2 regions of the Nonomuraea bangladeshensis genome follow, and region 2 is predicted to be linked to the other one. Evidence: riboswitches for the same ligand, from Rfam matches in the RefSeq annotation. Region 2 holds a riboswitch; the other holds the start of a gene.
The links. A riboswitch is a leader RNA that binds a small molecule or an ion and turns the genes downstream of it on or off. The one in region 2 is predicted to bind cyclic di-AMP.
Positions count from the first base shown of each region.

Region 1: another riboswitch for cyclic di-AMP. It lies ahead of ABD292_RS09150 (hypothetical protein); the one in region 2 lies ahead of ABD292_RS31150 (C40 family peptidase).

Region 1 covers NZ_BAAAMV010000003.1:203,540-207,660, reverse strand. The annotation lists gene ABD292_RS09155 (alpha/beta fold hydrolase) at 10-855, opposite strand; gene ABD292_RS09150 (hypothetical protein) at 906-1,727, opposite strand; cyclic di-AMP (ydaO/yuaA leader) riboswitch at 1,938-2,073, opposite strand; gene ABD292_RS09145 (DUF5302 domain-containing protein) at 2,210-2,410, opposite strand; gene ABD292_RS09140 (MDR family MFS transporter) at 2,459-3,919, opposite strand; gene ABD292_RS09135 (PadR family transcriptional regulator) at 3,976-4,121, shown strand, end outside.
Region 2 covers NZ_BAAAMV010000009.1:394,068-398,188, reverse strand. The annotation lists gene ABD292_RS31160 (cytochrome P450) at 1-784, opposite strand, end outside; gene ABD292_RS31155 (LuxR C-terminal-related transcriptional regulator) at 1,254-1,466, shown strand; gene ABD292_RS31150 (C40 family peptidase) at 1,504-2,445, opposite strand; cyclic di-AMP (ydaO/yuaA leader) riboswitch at 2,553-2,703, opposite strand; gene ABD292_RS31145 (amino-acid N-acetyltransferase) at 2,980-3,549, shown strand; gene ABD292_RS31140 (RDD family protein) at 3,635-4,121, shown strand, end outside.

The sequences.
Region 1 (4,121 bases), on a different contig from region 2:
GCGGCGCGTTCAGGCGGTGGTGAGCTTGGTGATCTCGGCCACGAGGTCGGGCCAGAGCGCGCGGGGCAGGTCGTGCCCCATGCCCGGGTACGTCACCAGGCGGGCGCCCGGGATGGCCGCCGCGGTGGCCTGGCCGCCCGCCAGGGGGACGAGCTGGTCGGCCTCGCCGTGCACCACCAGGGTGGGCACCTCCAGCCGGCCGAGCGCCTCGACGCGGCTGCCCGAGGCCATGATGGCGGCGAGCTGCCGGCCGGTGCCCGCCGGGTCGAAGCAGCGGTCGTAGGCGAGGCCGGCGAGGGTGGTGACGCGCTCGTGGTCCAGCTCGTAGCCGGGCGAGCCGATCACCGACCAGGTCCGTACGGCCTGCTCCAGCACGCCGTCACGGTCGGCGGGGGGCCGGGCCATGAGGATCGCGGAGGCCTCCGCGGTCGGCGGCGCGACCTCCGGACCGGGGGTGGACATGATCGAGGTGAGGGTCAGCACGCGCTCCGGGTGGCGGATGGCCAGCGTCTGGGCGATCATCCCGCCCATCGACGCGCCCACGATGTGGGCCTGTGGCCAGCCGAGAGCGTCCATGAGGCCGGCGGTGTCGTCGGCCATGTCGTCCAGCAGGTACGGCGGAGCCGCGCCAGGGCCGGACACCCCAGCCTCGTCGAAGTGGGTGGAGAGCCCCGCGTCGCGGTTGTCGAACCGGACGACGTGGTGTCCCTGCTCGGCCAGGAGCTCGCAGAGCCCTTCGTCCCAATGGATGAGCTGGGCGCCGAGACCCATGATGAGGAGCAGCGGGCGGCCTCCGGGGGCGCCGAAGCTCTCGTAGGCGATGTCGATGCCGTTGGCGGTTACGCGGGTCGTCACCGGGCCAGAATCTCATTCTGGTCCGGTGACGTAAAGCGTCAGGGCCGAGGTCAGCCCTTGATCAGGCGCCGGAGCCGAGTGCCGGCCACCACCACGGCCCCGCCGCCCAGGGCCAGGACGAACCACAGCACGGCGCCTCTCACGCCGGTGCTCACCTGCTCGGACTCGGCCGCGGGGGCGGGCACGGTCCGGCCGGCGGCGAGCTCGACGGCCGCGCCGCCGGAGGAAGCGCCGGCCTGGTTCTGCGTCTTGGCCTGGGGTGCGACCGCCGTCTTCTCCACGGTCCTCGCCGGCTGCGCGGTCTGCGTCGTCTTCGGCTTCTCGGCGACCTTCGGGGGCTCGGCCGGGTTGTTGTCGCGGCGCGACCAGGCGCCGGTGGAGAAGGGCACCGGGTAGTTCTTCTTGCCGACGCCGGGGCCCCACTTGGTGATGACGTAGTCGACCTTGATGTGGCCCTGGCCGCCGTTGCCGTCCACGTACAGCGTGGAGGGGTTGAACCTGCCGCCGGTCAGCTCGGCGAACGTCTTGGCGTCCAGGTCGAGCATGATGCCCGAGTTGGAGGGCACGCCGGGGCCGCGGTCACCCACGAAGAAGGGCATCTTCTTGCCCTTGTACATCACGTAGCCCTCGGTCAGCAGGGGCCAGCTCGGGCTGGCGGCCAGGCCCTTCTGCATGGGCTTGCCGCTGGCCGGCAGGCCCGTGTCCCCGGCCCGGCCGGAGGCGTCGTCCCAGAAGTAGGAGGCCGTGGTCGAGCCCTTGAGCAGGATCTTCTCGTCGGTGTCGGCGTGGGCGGGGGTGGATACGGCGGTGAGCGCGCCGAACGAGCAGGCGGCGAGCACGGCGCAGGAACGCAGGCCAAAGCGGGGAGACATGAAGCAGTGAGTCCTTTGCGAGGGGACAGGGACACGCGCTCAGGGGAGAAAGGCGCAGCCAGGGGTGAGCACCTGACGGGGGAGGCTGCGCGGAGCGCGGAAAAGAGCCTGGGGTGAAGGGCCGCTCAGCCGGCGGCCGGCACTACGCTCTCGGGAATCTCGACCGGTGGGGAGCCGGCGTCCGGGGGTGTGACGCGGTACGACATGCGGGGGTCCTCTCCATCACGCCTACCGGGTTAGCTGACGGGTTCGGGCGAGGAGATGCCCTACCGGCGTGCTGCCGGATTCACCCCAACGAAGTGGGTCCCCGGTTCCCGAGTGGTTCGGGATTCGGCTGGTTGAATGGCAAGACTAAACCACGCACGCCGGGACGAACGCAAACGAATCGTCATGAATCGGACAAAAGATCTACCTGGCCGCGCGCAAAGAAAAGAGGGACGCGGAATAACCGCGCCCCTCTGGACCTGCCGGAACTGTCTGACTCAGCCGCCGCTCTTGCGCCTGAAGGATCGCTTGTTCGCGGCCGGGCCGTGCGTGCCGTGGATCTTCGACGGATCGCCGCCCCTGCCACCCGCGCCGCCGGCCGCCTGCTGGCCGCGCTTGCGCTCAAGCGCCTCGCGGAACTTGCGCTTCATCTCGTCCTCGGGAGTTTCGCTGACTTCCGGCTCCGGTGATTCCGCCATTGAGGACCTCCATGGTGTTGGGACACCCCCAGCTTCGCACGGGGTCCCTTACGACGCGAAACCGGCGTCAATCTTGGTCTGCGGTACGGCCGGCAACTCCAGCCGCCGTCCCGGCATGGCCGCCAGCGCCACCAGGGCGATCACCGCCCCGGCCACGCCGATCGACGGCACGGCGACGGCCGCGGCGGAGGCGTGCGCGGCGGCGAGGCCCTGCGCCGGAGCCTCCGCCGTGACCGTGGAGGTGTAGAGCGCGCCGCCCACGGCCAGCGCCACGGAGCCGCCGATCTGGCGGAAGAAGGTGAGGTTGGCCGAGGCGGTGCCGAGGTACGCGGGCGGCAGCGCCTGCTGGACGGCCACGGTCAGCCCCGACAGCATCGGCCCCATGCCCAGCCCGATGAGCAGCATCCACCCGGCGAGCGCCAGGCCGCCGGTGTCCAGGGCGAGGTTGACGCAGAGCAGGGTGCCGGCCGCGAGCAGGAACGGCGAAGCCAGCAGCCAGGGCTTGTAGACCCTGGTACGGGACATCAGCAGGCCCATGACGCCGCTGCCCACGACCATGGCCAGCGTCATGGGGTAGATCCGCAGGCCCGACTCGGTGGCGCCGGCGCCCAGCGCCTCCTGGAAGTAGCGCGGCAGGAAGACGACCCCGGCGTACAGGCAGAACGCGGTGACGAAGGAGGTGACGTTGACCAGCGTGTACGTCCGGTTGCCGAACAGGTGCATCGGCATCATCGGGTTGGCCGCCCGCCGCTCCACCGCCACGAACGCGGCGAGCCCGGCCAGCGCCAGCAGGATCGGCCCCGCCACGGGCGCGTCGGTCCAGGTGTGGCCGTCGAGCCCCTTCTCCGTCAGCCCCACGAGCAGGGCGGTGATGGCCACGGTGAAGACGGCGATGCCCGCGTAGTCGGGACGCCCGCCGCCGCCGGTGCCCGGCCTCCAGGGCAGGCGCAGCGCCACGATCGCGATCACCACCGCGCCGAGCGGCACGTTCACGTAGAAACCCCAGCGCCAGCTCGCCTGGTCGGTGAACACCCCGCCGAGGAACGGCCCCGCCAGGTACGCCAGCGCCATCACGCCGCCGAGCGCCCCCTGGGTGCGCGCGCCGCGCGGGCTGCCGGGCGGGAACATCTCCAGCACCAGGGCGAGCGACAACGGCACCAGCGCGCCCGCGCCGAGCCCCTGGAGCGCGCGGAAGGCGATGAGCTGCGTCATGTCCTGGGCCAGTCCGCACAGGGCCGAGCCCGCCACGAACACCACCATCCCGACCAGCAGCAAGGGCTTCCTGCCGTGCTGGTCGGACAGCCTGCCGTAGAGCGGCACCGTGACCGTCGAGGTCAGCAGGTAGGCCGTCACCACCCACGTGTAGAGCTCGCCGCCGCCCAGCTCGCCGACGATGCGCGGCAGCGCCGTGCCGACGATCGTCTGGTCGAGCATCGCGAGGAACATGCCGCCGAGCGCGGCCACGAGGACGAGCGTGCTGCCGTCCCGCGTCTTCATGTCATTAGTCACATGTGAAGATTGATATGTAAGTTCTTACATGTCAAGTCTTCGATAAGCTGACGGCCATGTCCCTGCGGATGGCGCTCCTGGGGCTGCTCTCGGTGAAAGGCCCGGCGAGCGGCTACGACCTGGCGAAGAAGTTCGAGATCTCGCTCAACCACGTCTGGCAGGCCGGGCACACGCAGATCTATCCGGAGCTCGTGAAGATGGC
Region 2 (4,121 bases):
CGGGGCCGGATCGGGTGGGGTCGGATCGGGTGGGGTCGGATCGGGTGGGGTCGGATCGGCCGGGGTCGGATCGGCCGGGGTCGAAGTGGTCGGGGTCGGGGAAGACCGCGGGGTCGCGATTGGCCGCGCCGATCAGCGCGACCACGGCCGTCCCCGCGGGCACCGGCGTCCCGCCCAGCTCCGCGTCGCGCAGCGCCACCCGTCCGGTGAGCTGGACCGGCGGGTCGTAGCGCAGCACCTCCTCGACGACCTGCCGCGGCCGCTCGGCGGCGTACGCGAGCAGGCCGTGCCGGACCAGGGCGAGCACCCCGTTGGCGATGAGGTTGACGGTCGTCTCGTGCCCCGCCACGAGCAGCAGCACGCAGGTGGCCAGCAGCTCGCCCTCGGTCAGCTCCTCGACCCGGGTGAGTGCGCTCAGCAGGTCGTCGCCGGGCTGCCGGCGCCGGAGCTCCAGGAGGTCGCGGAAGTAGTCGCGGAACTCTCTTCCTGACCGCCCGCTCTCCGATATCAGCTCCGCTGTAAGCATCGGGTCAAGGCTGCGGGCGGCCGTCTCGCTCCAGCCCTGGAAGCGCTCGTGATCTTCCGGCGGCACCCCCAGCATCTCGCAGATCACCCTGACCGGCAGCGGGTACGCGAAGCCGGAAACCAGGTCGCCCTCCTCGGGCAGCGCCGCGATCAGCCCGGCGGTGACGGCCTCGACGCGCGGGCGCAGCCGTTCGACCATGCGGGGCGTGAACGCCCTGCTGACCAGACCGCGTAACCGGGTGTGATCGGGCGGATCCATACGCAGAAATGACTCGACAGGCTGACCTGGATTGACGCGGTTGATGGGACTGGGGCCGTGACCGAAACGCGGATCGCGGAGCATGGCACCGCACAATTCGTGATCGGTCAGGACGAACAGCCCGGCCGGCGTACGGAAGATCGGCCCGCGTTCGCGCAGCGCGTGATAGCGCGCATAGGGATCAACCAGAAAGCCGGGGTCCGCGGGATCAAAACCCAGAAGGTCCGCCGAACCCGAAGGGGAGGGAGATGAGCCTCCGGACTGATCAACGAGATCGGTCATCGCGCGTCCAGCATCCGGTCGGCATATGGCGAGTAGGTCACATATACGCGATCATGTCAATAGCGCTCGTCAAGGGCGGGATTTATCACGCTTGACGACCTTTCAGAGATGCGTTTACCTTCTGCGAGACGAGCGGCTTTGGCCCGTTGTGAGGTCCAAATTCTGCTGTTGGGGGGGAGGGCTCCCGATGGAAGTGCTCACTGAAGGCGTTGAGCTGAGCCACGCGGATCTGGCTTTACTCGGCGAGCTGGCCAAGGGCGTCACTGTGGATCGAGTGGGGAGACGTCTGGACATCAGCGGACGCACGGTGCGCCGAAGACTGCGCGGCATCTGCGACCGCATCGGTGTGGCCACGGCCATCGAGGCCGTGGCCTGGGCGGCACGCCGCCATCTCATCTGAAGGGACGCTTGAGCAAGGGTCACCGGGTCATGCCGGCTCAGTCTGCGATGCGCACCGCGCCCGCGAAGGGCCGGTTGCCGAGCGCGGCCACCCGTACGACGTCGCCGGTGCGCGGGGCGTGCACCATCATGCCCCCGCCGATGTAAATGCCGACGTGGTGCAGGTCGCTGTAGAAGAAGACAAGGTCGCCGGGGCGCATCTCCTCACGGGAGATGTGCCGGCCCGCGGTCCACTGGTCGCCGGTGTAGTGCGGCAGCGAGATGCCGACGCGCCTGAAGGCGGCCATGACCAGGCCGGAGCAGTCGTAGGAGCTGGGGCCTCCCGCGCCCCACACGTACGGCTTGAGCTGCTGCGTGAGCGCCCACCTGGCGGCCGCGGCGGCCTTGCCGGTGCCGGGGATCGGCAGGTTGACGCGTACGGCGCGGGTGCCGGGCTGCCCGGCCTCGCCGAGGGCGCGGCGGAAGAGGCTGCTCTCCGTCTTGGCCACGAGGGCGGTGATCTTGTCGCGCTTGGCGTCGAGGTCGGCCACGATCCCGCGCAGCTCCTCCATGCGGGTCTTGGCGCCGGCCTCGGCGCGGGTGGCCGCGTCCATGGCCTTGAGCAGCTGGTTGACCTCTTCGCTCTGCTGCGTCTCCAGCGCGTGCGTGGTCGCGGCCCGGTCGAGGAACTCTTCAGGATCGTCGGACTGCATGAAGGTGAGCGAGCGGTTGAGCCCGCCGGTGATGTAGGCGTTCTGGGCGAGCATGACGGCCTTCGCGCGCTTGGCGGCGAGGTCGGCCTGGCTGTCGGCCAAGGTCTTCTGGGCGGAGTCGGCGGCCTTCTTGGCGGTTTGGTACTTCTCCCGCTGGCCGTTGTACTGCTCCGTGAGCGTCTCGATCTCGACGTGCAGCTTCTCGACCCGCTCCGACAGCTCCTTGAGGGAGGGCTTGGGCTCCGCGGACGCCGGGGCGATGGGGGCCGCCAGTAAGGCGCCGGCCATCAGGACCGCCGCTCCGAGGCGGAACGGTCGCCGGAACCGCTCCCGACGGGGGGCGCTCCCGCCCGCCGTCCTCTCGTCCCCACGCGTGCGCGTGCGCTTCACCAACCGACTCCCTTCCTCGACGCCTACCGGGTTAGCTGACGGGTTCGGGCCGGAGGAGCCCTACCGAACGTTTCGGATTCACCCCAGTGATGGCGTGCGGCGGGCGCCATCGGCGGGTCCCCGGCTTCCCTTGCGGGAATTGGGCGTGTCTCCCGCGCGCGACACGCGGGGAACGTCGTCGCTGGACACTAATGCACTCCCGGTTCCTGCTCAACCAGAACTGCTTGATCTGTTGAGGTTTCACAACCGAAGGGTCACAAGGTGATCTCGTGATCAAGCGTACAGGAGAGACTTTATGTCCTTTTTGCCCTTGGTTTTGCCTGACGTCGGCGAACGTCGGACCTGCGCCTGGACAGTCGTGCCGGACCCCGGGTACGGGGCGGTTGAGGGAGTTAGGTCCGAGCCGTAATGACATCTGTACTCTGGAGAGCCATGGAGCAGGTGGCCGAGCTGACAGCGCCCGAGACCGCGGTGGTGGTCCGGCGTGCCCGCACGCCCGACGTCCGCGGCATCAGGCGCCTGGTCGACACCTACGCGGGCGCGGGTCCCCGGCTCCTGGAGAAGACCACGGTGACGCTGTACGAGGACGTACAGGAGTTCTGGGTGGCCGATCTCGGCGGGCGGGTCGCCGGCTGCGGCGCCCTGCACGTCCTGTGGGAGGATCTCGCCGAGGTCCGCACGGTCGCCGTCGATCCGGAGTGCCGGGGCATGGGCATCGGCCACCGGATCGTGGAGGCCCTCATACAGCAGGCTAAGGATCTGGGTCTGCGGCGCGTATTCTGTCTCACTTTCGAGATCGAATTCTTCGCCCGGCACGGGTTCCGGCCCATCCAGGGGACACCGGTCTCACCGGAGGTCTACGCCGAACTTCTGGCCTCGTACGACGAGGGTGTGGCCGAGTTCCTCGACCTGGAGCACGTCAAGCCGAACACCCTGGGCAACACCCGCATGCTGCTCCATCTGACATCGGGTGACGCGGACCTTGACCAATTGGAAAGGTGATTGTTGATACCTATGTCGATACGTTGGGCAGCACAGGCATGTGCCCTGACACGTGCCACATGCGCACGCGAAGCGAGGTGACACGGTGAGCACCGGACAGCCGCCGTATCCGCAAGACGAATCCGGCGAGAACTCCGCGCCTGGCAATCCCCCCTACGGCCAGCAGCACCAGGGCCGTCACCCCGGCGAGCCCGACCCCGACGCCACCGTGGTCGGCTACCGCACGGACGACGCCTTCGGCCAGTCCCCCTACAACCAGCAGCAGCCCGGCTACGGCCAGCAGCCTCAATACGGCCAGCAGCCGCAGTCCCAGCCCGACTACGGCCAGCAGCAGGGCTACGGGCAGCAGCCCCAGTACGGCGGCCAGCAGGGCTACGGCCAGCAACCGCAGTACGGCCAGCAGCAGGGCTACGGCCAGCAGCCCCAATACGGTCAGCAGCCGCAGTCCCAGCCTGACTACGGTCAGCAGGGCTACGGCCAGCAGGGCCAGTCCCAGCCGGGCTACGGCCAGCAGCCCCAGTCCCAGCCGGGCTACGGCCAGCAGCCCCAGTACGGCCAGCAGTCGCAGTCGC